Regions from separate parts of the Streptomyces sp. NPDC127177 genome, predicted to be linked through region 1. Evidence: riboswitches for the same ligand, from Rfam matches in the RefSeq annotation. Region 1 holds a riboswitch; each other region holds the start of a gene.

Evidence for each region. A riboswitch is a leader RNA that binds a small molecule or an ion and turns the genes downstream of it on or off. The one in region 1 is predicted to bind thiamine pyrophosphate.
Region 2: it holds a riboswitch for thiamine pyrophosphate, as region 1 does, so the genes downstream of both, ACFVJX_RS14885 (thiamine ABC transporter substrate binding subunit) here and thiC (phosphomethylpyrimidine synthase ThiC) in region 1, are expected to answer to the same signal.
Region 3: it holds a riboswitch for thiamine pyrophosphate, as region 1 does, so the genes downstream of both, thiO (glycine oxidase ThiO) here and thiC (phosphomethylpyrimidine synthase ThiC) in region 1, are expected to answer to the same signal.

What each region holds. Positions count from the first base shown of each region.
Region 1 is NZ_JBHXUW010000022.1:90,605-93,806, reverse strand. It holds gene ACFVJX_RS16200 (SsgA family sporulation/cell division regulator) at 1-185, shown strand, start outside; gene ACFVJX_RS16195 (YibE/F family protein) at 267-1,613, opposite strand; TPP riboswitch at 1,684-1,817, shown strand; gene thiC (phosphomethylpyrimidine synthase ThiC) at 1,810-3,202, shown strand, end outside.
Region 2 is NZ_JBHXUW010000020.1:46,658-49,859, reverse strand. It holds gene ACFVJX_RS14895 (phosphatidate cytidylyltransferase) at 1-648, shown strand, start outside; gene rlmN (23S rRNA (adenine(2503)-C(2))-methyltransferase RlmN) at 753-1,859, shown strand; TPP riboswitch at 1,901-2,017, shown strand; gene ACFVJX_RS14885 (thiamine ABC transporter substrate binding subunit) at 2,099-3,202, shown strand.
Region 3 is NZ_JBHXUW010000006.1:35,272-38,473, forward strand. It holds gene thiS (sulfur carrier protein ThiS) at 1-125, opposite strand, end outside; gene thiO (glycine oxidase ThiO) at 122-1,300, opposite strand; TPP riboswitch at 1,298-1,410, opposite strand; gene ACFVJX_RS06380 (NAD(P)/FAD-dependent oxidoreductase) at 1,514-2,779, shown strand; gene ACFVJX_RS06385 (Rv2175c family DNA-binding protein) at 2,857-3,202, shown strand, end outside.

The sequences.
Region 1 (3,202 bases):
ACATCCGGCTGCAGGTGGGGGCGGACCGCGCTCTCTTCAGGGCCGGTACGGCGCCACTTGTGGCGTTTCTCGACCGGACGGACAAACTCGTCCCACTCGGCCAGGAGTGCACGCTGGGTGACTTCGACGGCAATCTGGAAGAAGCATTGGGGCGAATTCTGGCCGAGGAACAGAACGCCGGCTGAAGGCACCCCACGCCCGGGCCCCGGTTGCCGGTCGAACACCACACCTGCCGAACGGGTGAATCACGCTCCGTGTGCAACCGTTCAGGACCTCGCCCGTCGGCGGCGTCCCCTGCCGCTCCGTACGGGTGCCGAAGCCCCGGCTTCCGCGCCGAGCCCCGTACGGTCCGCGGAGACGACCAACGCCGCGAGTGCGGTGGTCACCGGCACCGAGGCGACCAGCCCGATCGAGCCGACCAGCGTACGCACGATCTCCTCCGCCACCAGTTCGCTGTTGGCCACCGTCCCCACGCTGCTCTGGGCGATCGAGAACAGCAGCAGCAGCGGAAGCGCGGCACCCGCATAGGCCAGCACGAGGGTGTTGACCACTGAGGCGATGTGGTCGCGTCCGATTCTGATCCCTGCCCGGTAGAGCTGCCTCGCATGCATCGTCGGATCCGCCTGGTGCAGTTCCCAGACCGCCGACGTCTGGGTGACCGTCACATCGTCGAGCACCCCCAGGGAACCGATGATGACGCCGGCCAGAAGCAGGCCGCTCATGTCGATGTGCGGATACAGACCGTGGATCAGGCCGGTGCTGTCGTCGGTGTTCCCGCTCAGGCTCGCCCAGCCGATGAAGAGCGAGCCGAGCAGCCCGATCAGCAGCAGCGAGATGAGGGTGCCGAGAACGGCGACCGAGGTGCGGGCGGTCAGCCCGTGGCAGATGTAGAGGGCGATCAGCATGATGGCGCTGGCCCCGACGACCGCCACCAGCAGCGGATTCGATCCCTGCAGGATGGCCGGGAGGATGAACAGGGTCAGCACGGCGAACGACAGGGCGAGCGCCACCAGTGCCATGACCCCGCGCAGCCTGCCCACGACGACCACCGCCACGGCGAAGATCCCGGCCAGCAGCGCCATCGGGAACTTCCGGTTCACATCCGTCACGGAGTACTGGAGGTCGTGGGGTGCGTCGGGGGCGTAGGCGACCACCACCCCCTGCCCCTCCCGCAGCTGTCGCGGTGCGTCGGGCTGGACCACCTCGATGAAGGTGCGCCCCTTGTCCTTGCCGCTCGTGACTTCGACCCGGGCCTTCTCACAGAGGCCGGCCCCGCCGTCACCGGCGGCCGGGTCTCCCGTCGGCGGGGTGGTCTCACCGCTGGTGGGCAGCTGTGCGGCGTTCACGTCCTTGCAGTCGACCTTGTCGATGTTCACCACCTTCGCCTGCTGGGTCTGCCGGTCGAAGCCGACACCTGTGCGTTCGTGCGCCGGCGCACCACCGGGCCAGAGCACCACGAGCCCGACCACGACCGCGGCCGCGAACGGGATCAGCACGGCGGCGATCACCCGGCGCAGATGGGTGGAGACCGGCGCTGCGGGACCATGGCTGTGGCTGTGCGAGTGGGTGTGCTGAGGACCCGGCTGCGCGGGGTCGCTATGAGGGGACGTCACCGGCCGATCATCGCAAGAAGAACGAGGCCCTCTGTTCAGCACACCGGCGAGGACGTTAGCGTGGTGGCACCTTTGCACACGCGGGAGCTCGGAGCACCGGGCTGAGAGGGCGCTGATCTCCGTACGTCCGTACGGGACATGCTGCGCCGACCGCCGAACCTGTTACCGGGTAATGCCGGCGTAGGGAGTAGGTCTCATGACCACAGCGGACGCACGCACGCCTGCCTCCAATCAGAGCGACGAGGCCGGGAAGTCCATCGGCTGGCACAAGGGATACGTCCAGGGCTCGCGCCCGGACCTCCGGGTGCCGGTCCGTCAGGTGCACCTCACCAACGGCAAGGACGTGACGCTGTACGACACGTCGGGGCCGTACACCGATCCCGTCATCGACACCGACGTTCGCCGCGGACTCGCACCTCTGCGGGAGAACTGGATCACGGCACGCGGCGACACCGAGGAGTACGCCGGCCGCGCCGCGCGTCCCGAGGACGACGGGCTCAAGCACACCTCACCGCGCGGGGGACTGCGCAATCTGGACGCGGTCTTCCCCGGCCGTCCGCGCCGGCCGAGGCGCAGCCGGGACGGCAGCCCCGTCACACAGCTCGCGTACGCCCGCCGGGGCGAGATCACCCCGGAGATGGAGTACGTGGCGATCCGGGAGAACGTCGCGCCCGAGGTGGTCCGCGGGGAGATCGCCGCGGGCCGGGCCGTGCTGCCGGCCAACGTCAACCACCCGGAGACCGAGCCGATGATCATCGGCAAGCGGTTCCTGGTGAAGGTGAACGCCAACATCGGCAACTCCGCGGTGACGTCCTCCATCGAGGAGGAGGTGGACAAGATGACCTGGGCGACCAAGTGGGGCGCCGACACGGTGATGGACCTTTCCACCGGCCGCAACATTCACACCACCCGTGAGTGGGTTCTGCGCAACTCGCCCGTACCGATCGGCACCGTGCCCCTCTACCAGGCCCTAGAGAAGGTCGACGGCAGGGCGGAGGAGCTGACCTGGGAGATCTACAAGGACACCGTCATCGAGCAGGCCGAGCAGGGCGTCGACTACATGACGGTCCACGCCGGCGTGCGCCTGCCGTACGTGCCGCTGACGGCCCGCCGCAAGACCGGCATCGTCTCCCGGGGCGGCTCGATCATGGCCGCGTGGTGCCTCGCGCACCACAAGGAGTCGTTCCTGTACGAGCACTTCGAGGAGCTCTGCACGATCCTCGCCTCGTACGACGTGACGTACTCCCTGGGCGACGGGCTGCGCCCCGGATCGATCGCGGACGCCAACGACGAGGCGCAGTTCGCCGAACTGCGGACGCTCGGCGAACTGAACACGGTCGCCAAGCGCTTCGGGGTCCAGACGATGATCGAGGGCCCGGGACACGTCCCGATGCACAAGATCAAGGAGAACATCGACCTCCAGCAGGAGATCTGCGAGGAGGCGCCGTTCTACACGCTCGGCCCGCTGACCACCGATGTCGCCCCGGCGTACGACCACATCACCTCCGGTATCGGCGCCGCGATGATCGCCTGGTGGGGGACGGCGATGCTCTGTTACGTGACGCCCAAGGAGCACCTCGGCCTGCCCA
Region 2 (3,202 bases), on a different contig from region 1:
ATCAAGGCCCCGCTGATCCCTCTCGCCGTCGGCGGTGCGGCCATGGTCGTCGCCGGTTACGCGCGAGGGGCCGAGGGCGCCTGGGCCGCCATGGCGCTGACCGCCCTCGCGGTGCTGGTCTGGCGGATGACCGAACCGCCGGAGGGCTACCTCAAGGACGTCACGGCCGGGGTGTTCGCCGCGTTCTACGTCCCCTTCCTGGCCACCTTCGTCGCCATGCTGCTGAGGGCGGACGACGGGCCGCAGCGGGTCCTGACGTTCCTGCTGCTGACCGTGGTCAGTGACACCGGCGCGTACGCCGTCGGCTGGCGGTTCGGCAAGCACAAGCTCGCCCCGAGGATCAGCCCCGGAAAGACCCGCGAGGGCCTCTTCGGAGCCGTCACCTTCGCCATGGTGGCCGGAGCCCTGTGCATGCAGTTCCTGATCGACGGCGGCTCCTGGTGGCAGGGCCTGCTGCTCGGCCTCGTGGTCGCGGCCAGCGCCACCCTCGGTGACCTGGGCGAGTCCATGATCAAGCGGGATCTCGGGATCAAGGACATGGGCACGCTGCTCCCCGGGCACGGCGGGATCATGGACCGGCTGGACTCCCTGCTGCCGACCGCCCCGGTGGTCTGGCTGCTGATGGTGATTTTCGTCGGCTCCAGCTGACCTACCGCTGAGTCACCCATTCTGACCTGCGATTTTATGAGTGAGGGTCCGTTGTCCACAGGGCGGCGGGCCCTCACTGTTCTGTCTGCGACACTGGAAGAACCATGCCTAAGCCCGGAGAACTCACTTTTGTCGCGCCCCGCGGAGCCAAGAAGCCGCCGCGGCACCTCGCCGACCTCACGCCCGCCGAGCGCAAGGAAGCCGTCGCCGCGACCGGCGAGAAGCCCTTCCGCGCGCAGCAGCTCTCGCAGCACTACTTCGCGCGGTACGCGCACGACCCGTCGGAGTGGACCAACATCCCCGCCGCGTCGCGGGACAAGCTCGCCGAGGCGCTGTTCCCCGAGCTGATGTCCGTGATCCGCCACATCAGCTGTGACGACGACACCACCCGCAAGACGCTGTGGAAGCTGCACGACGGGACGCTGGTCGAGTCCGTCCTGATGCGCTACCCCGAGCGGGTCACGATGTGCATCTCCTCGCAGGCGGGCTGCGGGATGAACTGCCCGTTCTGCGCCACCGGGCAGGCCGGCCTCGACCGCAACCTCTCGACCGCGGAGATCGTCCACCAGATCGTGGACGGCATGCGGGCGTTGCGCGACGGCGAGGTCCCGGGAGGCCCGGCGCGGCTCTCCAACATCGTCTTCATGGGCATGGGCGAGCCGCTCGCCAACTACAACCGCGTGGTCGGGGCGATCCGCCGGCTGACCGACCCCGAGCCCGACGGGCTGGGGCTGTCGCAGCGCGGGATCACCGTCTCCACAGTCGGCCTGGTGCCGGCGATGCTGCGGTTCGCCGACGAGGGCTTCAAGTGCCGTCTCGCCGTGTCGCTGCACGCCCCCGACGACGAGCTGCGCGACACCCTCGTACCGGTCAACACCCGGTGGAAGGTGCGCGAGGTGCTGGACGCCGCGTGGGAGTACGCGGAGAAGTCCGGACGCCGCATCTCCATCGAGTACGCGCTGATCCGCGACATCAACGACCAGGCCTGGCGCGGCGACCGGCTGGGCCGGCTCCTCAAGGGCAAGCGGGTGCACGTCAACCTGATCCCGCTGAACCCCACGCCCGGCTCGAAGTGGACCGCCTCGAGGCCCGAGGACGAGAAGGCCTTCGTCGAGGCCATCGCCGCCCACGGGGTGCCGGTGACCGTGCGGGACACCCGCGGTCAGGAGATCGACGGGGCCTGCGGGCAGCTGGCGGCATCCGAGCGCTGAGGCCGAAAACGGCCGTGTAGCCTGGGGCTCGAATCAACTTCATATTCCGACAGGGGAGCGCCACAGCGCTGAGAGTGCGGCACCGAGGACAGGTTGGCCGCAGACCCTCTGAACCTCGCCCGGGTCATTCCGGGTAGGAAGTTCGGACCTTACTCAAGCTGTTGCGCCCTGCCCGCTTCCGGTTCTCCACCGGCGCGGGCAGGGCCGCGTCTCTTCCTGGTCATCCCAGGAGGAATCACATGAGCACCACCAAGAAGATCGCGGTGACGGCCGTCGCCGCCGCGCTCGGAGCCACGGCGCTCGCCGGATGCGGAAGCTCCGACGACTCGGCGTCCGGCTCCGGACCCTCCGGGGGTTCCGGCTCCAAGACCGTCACACTCGTCAGCCACGACTCCTTCAACGCCTCCAAGGGCGTACTGAAGGAGTTCACCCGGGAGACCGGCTACACCGTCAAGGTGCTGAAGAGCGGAGACGCGGGCGCCGCCCTCAACCAGGAGATCCTGACCAAGGGCTCGCCCCGGGGCGATGTGTTCTTCGGCGTCGACAACACCCTCCTCTCGCGCGCCCTCGACAACGGTCTCTTCACGCCGTACGCGGCCAAGGGGCTCGGCCAGGTCGCGGACGACGTCCAGCTGGACGCGGCGAAGCACCGGGTCACCCCGGTCGACACCGGCGACATCTGCGTCAACTACGACAAGAAGTACTTCGCCGACAAGAAGCTCGCGCCGCCGAAGTCCTTCGACGACCTGGCGAAGCCCGCGTACAAGGACCTCCTCGTCACCGAGAACGCCGCGACCTCATCGCCCGGCCTCGGCTTCCTCCTCGGGACCGTCGCCACGTACGGCAAGGACGGCTACCAGGACTACTGGAAGAAGCTGAAGAACAACGGCGTCAAGGTCGTCGACGGCTGGGAGCAGGCGTACAACGAGGAGTTCTCCGGCTCCGCGGGCGGCAGGAAGGCCAAGGCCGACCGGCCGCTCGTCGTCAGCTACGCCTCCAGCCCGCCCGTCGAGGTGCTGTACGCGGACCCGAAGCCGAAGACCGCCCCGACCGGGGTCGCCACCGGGACGTGCTTCCGCCAGATCGAGTTCGCCGGTCTGCTGGACGGTGCCAAGAACGAGGCGGGCGGCAAGGCCCTGCTGGACTTCCTGATCGGCAAGAAGTTCCAGGAGGACATGCCGCTCAACATGTTCGTCAGCCCGGTGACCAAGGGGGCGAAGGTGCCGGACCTCTTCACGAAGTTCGGCGCCACCGTCGGCAAACCGACGACCGTCGCACCGGACACGATCGCCAAGAACCGTGAGCAGTGGGTCCAGTCATGGTCCTCGCTCGTAGTGAAGTAG
Region 3 (3,202 bases), on a different contig from region 1:
AGCGCGGCCGCGACCCCCGAGGGGGCCCGGGTCAGGGTCGCGACGAGGGCGTCCAGGGTGGTGCCCGCGGCGACGGCGACGACCTCGCCGTTCACGGACACGGAGAGGGAGACGGGCGCGGTCATGCGGGCTGCTCCTGACGTACGGGTGCGGCGGCCGGGAAACGGCCGGGGGAGAAGGGGCGGGCCACCTCGGGCAGCTCGCCGTCGGCCAGCAGCTGCGCCATGGCGTCACCGGTGACGGGCGTGAGCAGCACCCCGTTGCGGTGGTGACCGGTGGCGAGGTGGAGGCCGGGCAGCGCGGTGCGGCCGAGCAGCGGCGCGTTGTCGGGAGAGGCGGGGCGCAGACCGGCCCGGGTCTCGGTGAGCGGCAGCTCGGTGATGCCGGGCACCAGCTCGTGGGCGTCGCGCAGCAGCTCGTACACACCGCCCGCCGTGACGGTGGTGTCCCAGCCCATCTCCTCGCTGGTGGCGCCGATGACCAGCTCGCCGTTCTCGCGCGGCACGAGATAGACGTGGCTGCCCCGGACCACGGCCCGCACGGTGCGGCTGAGGAAGGGGGCGTACGCGGTGGGCACGGTCAGCCGGAGCACCTGGCCCTTGACGGGGCGGACGGGCGGCACGACGTGGTCCGGCACCCCCGCGAGCCGGCCGCTGAGGCTCCCGGCGGCGAGCACCACCTGATCGGCCCGGGCCTCCGTACCGTCGTCCAGTACGGCCCCGGCAGCCCGGTCCTGCACCACCGAGAGCCGCTCGGCCCGCCGGCGGTGGAGGACGACCCCGGCCCGCTCGCACGCCGTCAGCAGCGCGGTCGCAAGCCGGCGCGGATCGACCTGGTGGTCGCCGTCGACCCGCAGACCCCCGCGTACGCCCGGCGCGAGCATCGGCTCCAGCCGGCGGCAGTCCCGCCCGGTGAGCCACTCCGACTCCAGCCCCGACCGGCGCTGGAGCTCGTGCAGTTCCCGCAGATGGGCGCGGTCGTCGGCGTCCAGCGCGACGGCCAGGGTGCCGCAGGCGCGGAAGCCGATGTCCTGTCCGCTCGCCGCCTCCAGCTCGGCCGCGAACGCAGGATAGAGCGCGGCGGAGGCGACGTTGAGCCCCAGCAGCATCTCTTCGCCGTAGTGCAGTTCGGTGACGGCGGCCAGCATGCCGGCCGCGACGCGGGCGGCCCCGCCACCGGGATCGGGGTCGACGACAGCGGCGCTCAGACCGCGCTGCGCGGCCCGCCAGGCTGTCACGAGCCCGATGATCCCGCCCCCGATGACGAGGACGTCGGACCCGCTCGTACGGTGTGTACGCATGGGCGTCCAGCCCCTCCCTTCGCCGGCATGACCCGGATCAGGTTCGTACGGTCGGAGGCCGCCCAGCCTCCCTCTCAGCCCGGTTCGTCCGGGCTCCCGCGAGTGTTTTACCTGGGCCACCCTAGACCCCGGCCCCGGGGCCGGGTGAAGCGAGCCGCCCGCACGGCCCGGAACCCCTTTCCTGACGGGCCGTCAGTTGATTAGGGTGGTCGGGTGAACGAGCAGCAGCGGGCAGAGCGGCCGGAACGGCAGTCGGAGCGGGCGGGGCGCGGGGTGGTCGTCGCCGGCGCGGGCATGGCGGGGGTGCAGACGGCGGTGGCCCTGCGCGAGCAGGGATTCACCGGCGCCGTCACCCTGATCGGCGCCGAACCCCACCAGCCCTACGACCGCCCCCCGCTGTCCAAGGCGGTCCTGCTCGGCAAGGCCGAGGAATCCGCCTTCGACATCGACTTCGAGGCGCTCGGCATCGAACTGCGCCTGGGCTGCGAGGTCACCGGCGTCCGCGGCGGCGACCACGAACTGGACACATCCGAGGGGCCCGTCCCCTACGACGCCCTGGTCATCGCCACCGGCGCCGAACCCGTCGTGCTGCCCGGCTCCGAAGGCGTGCCCGGCGTCCATCTGCTGCGCACCCTCGACGACGCGGCCCGGCTGCGCCCGGTCCTGGAGGCCCGGCACGCCGTCGTGGTCGTCGGCGCGGGCTGGATCGGCGCCGAGTTCGCGACCGCGGCCCGCGCCGCCGGCTGCGAGGTCACCGTCGTCGAGGCCGCCGACCGGCCCCTCGCGGGTGCGCTCCCCGCCGAGGTCGCGGCCCCGATGGCCGCCTGGTACGCGGAGAGCGGCGCCGAACTCCTCACCGGGGCCCGGGTGGCCCGCATCGAGTCCGGCCGTGTGGTCCTCGCGGACGGCCGCACCGTCCCGGCCGACGCGGTCGTCGTCGGGATCGGCGCCCGCCCCGCCACCGGCTGGCTGGCCGGCTCCGGCGTCGCGCTCGGCCCCGACGGATCGGTGACCGCCGACACGGCCCTGCGCACCTCGCTGCCCGATGTGTACGCCGTCGGCGACTGCGCGTCGTTCCCCTCCGCCCGCTACGGGGCGCGTCTGCTGGTCCACCACTGGGACAACGCACTGCAGGGGCCGCGCACCGCCGCCGCCCACATCATCGGATCGGCCGGCGGGGGCGGGGCACGGCCGCCGGCCTACGACCCCGTGCCGTACTTCTGGTCCGAGCAGTTCGGCCGGTTCGTGCAGTACGCGGGCCACCACGCAGGCGCGGACACCCTGCTGCGGCGCGGCGACCCGGCCGGCCCCGCCTGGTCGGTGTGCTGGCTGCGGGACGGCGCCCTGGTCGCGGTCCTCGCCGTCGGCCGGCCGCGCGATCTGATCCAGGGCCGCAAGCTCATCGAAGCGGGCACCCGGCTCGATCCCGGGCGGGTCGCCGACGCGTCCGTGCCGCTGAAGTCGGCGGCCCCGCAGTAGGCGCGCGGACGGGTGGCGGGACCCTGAAGGGCTGAGTCCGGGTATCGGCTGTCAGTCCGGGATGGCAGGCTTGTCCTGTGACCGAGATTGACGCAAAGATCGATGCTCTCGTCCCTGCCTGGCTCCACCTCCCCGACATCGCCGAATTGTTCGATGTCGAGGTGACGCGTGTACGGCAGCTGGTCAAGGAGGGCCAGCTCATCGCCGTACGGCGTGGTGAGAACCGGGCACTCCAGGTGCCTGCCGCTTTCATCGACGGAAACAAGGTGGTCAAGGGCCTCTCGGGGACCCTGACGCTCCTGAGGGACGACGGCTACTCCGACGAGGAGATGCTGGAATGGCTCTTCACTCCCGACCCGAGCCTGCCGGGTACGCCCGCGCAGGCGCTGAGTGAGAATCGTGGCACGGAGGTGAAGCGCCGCG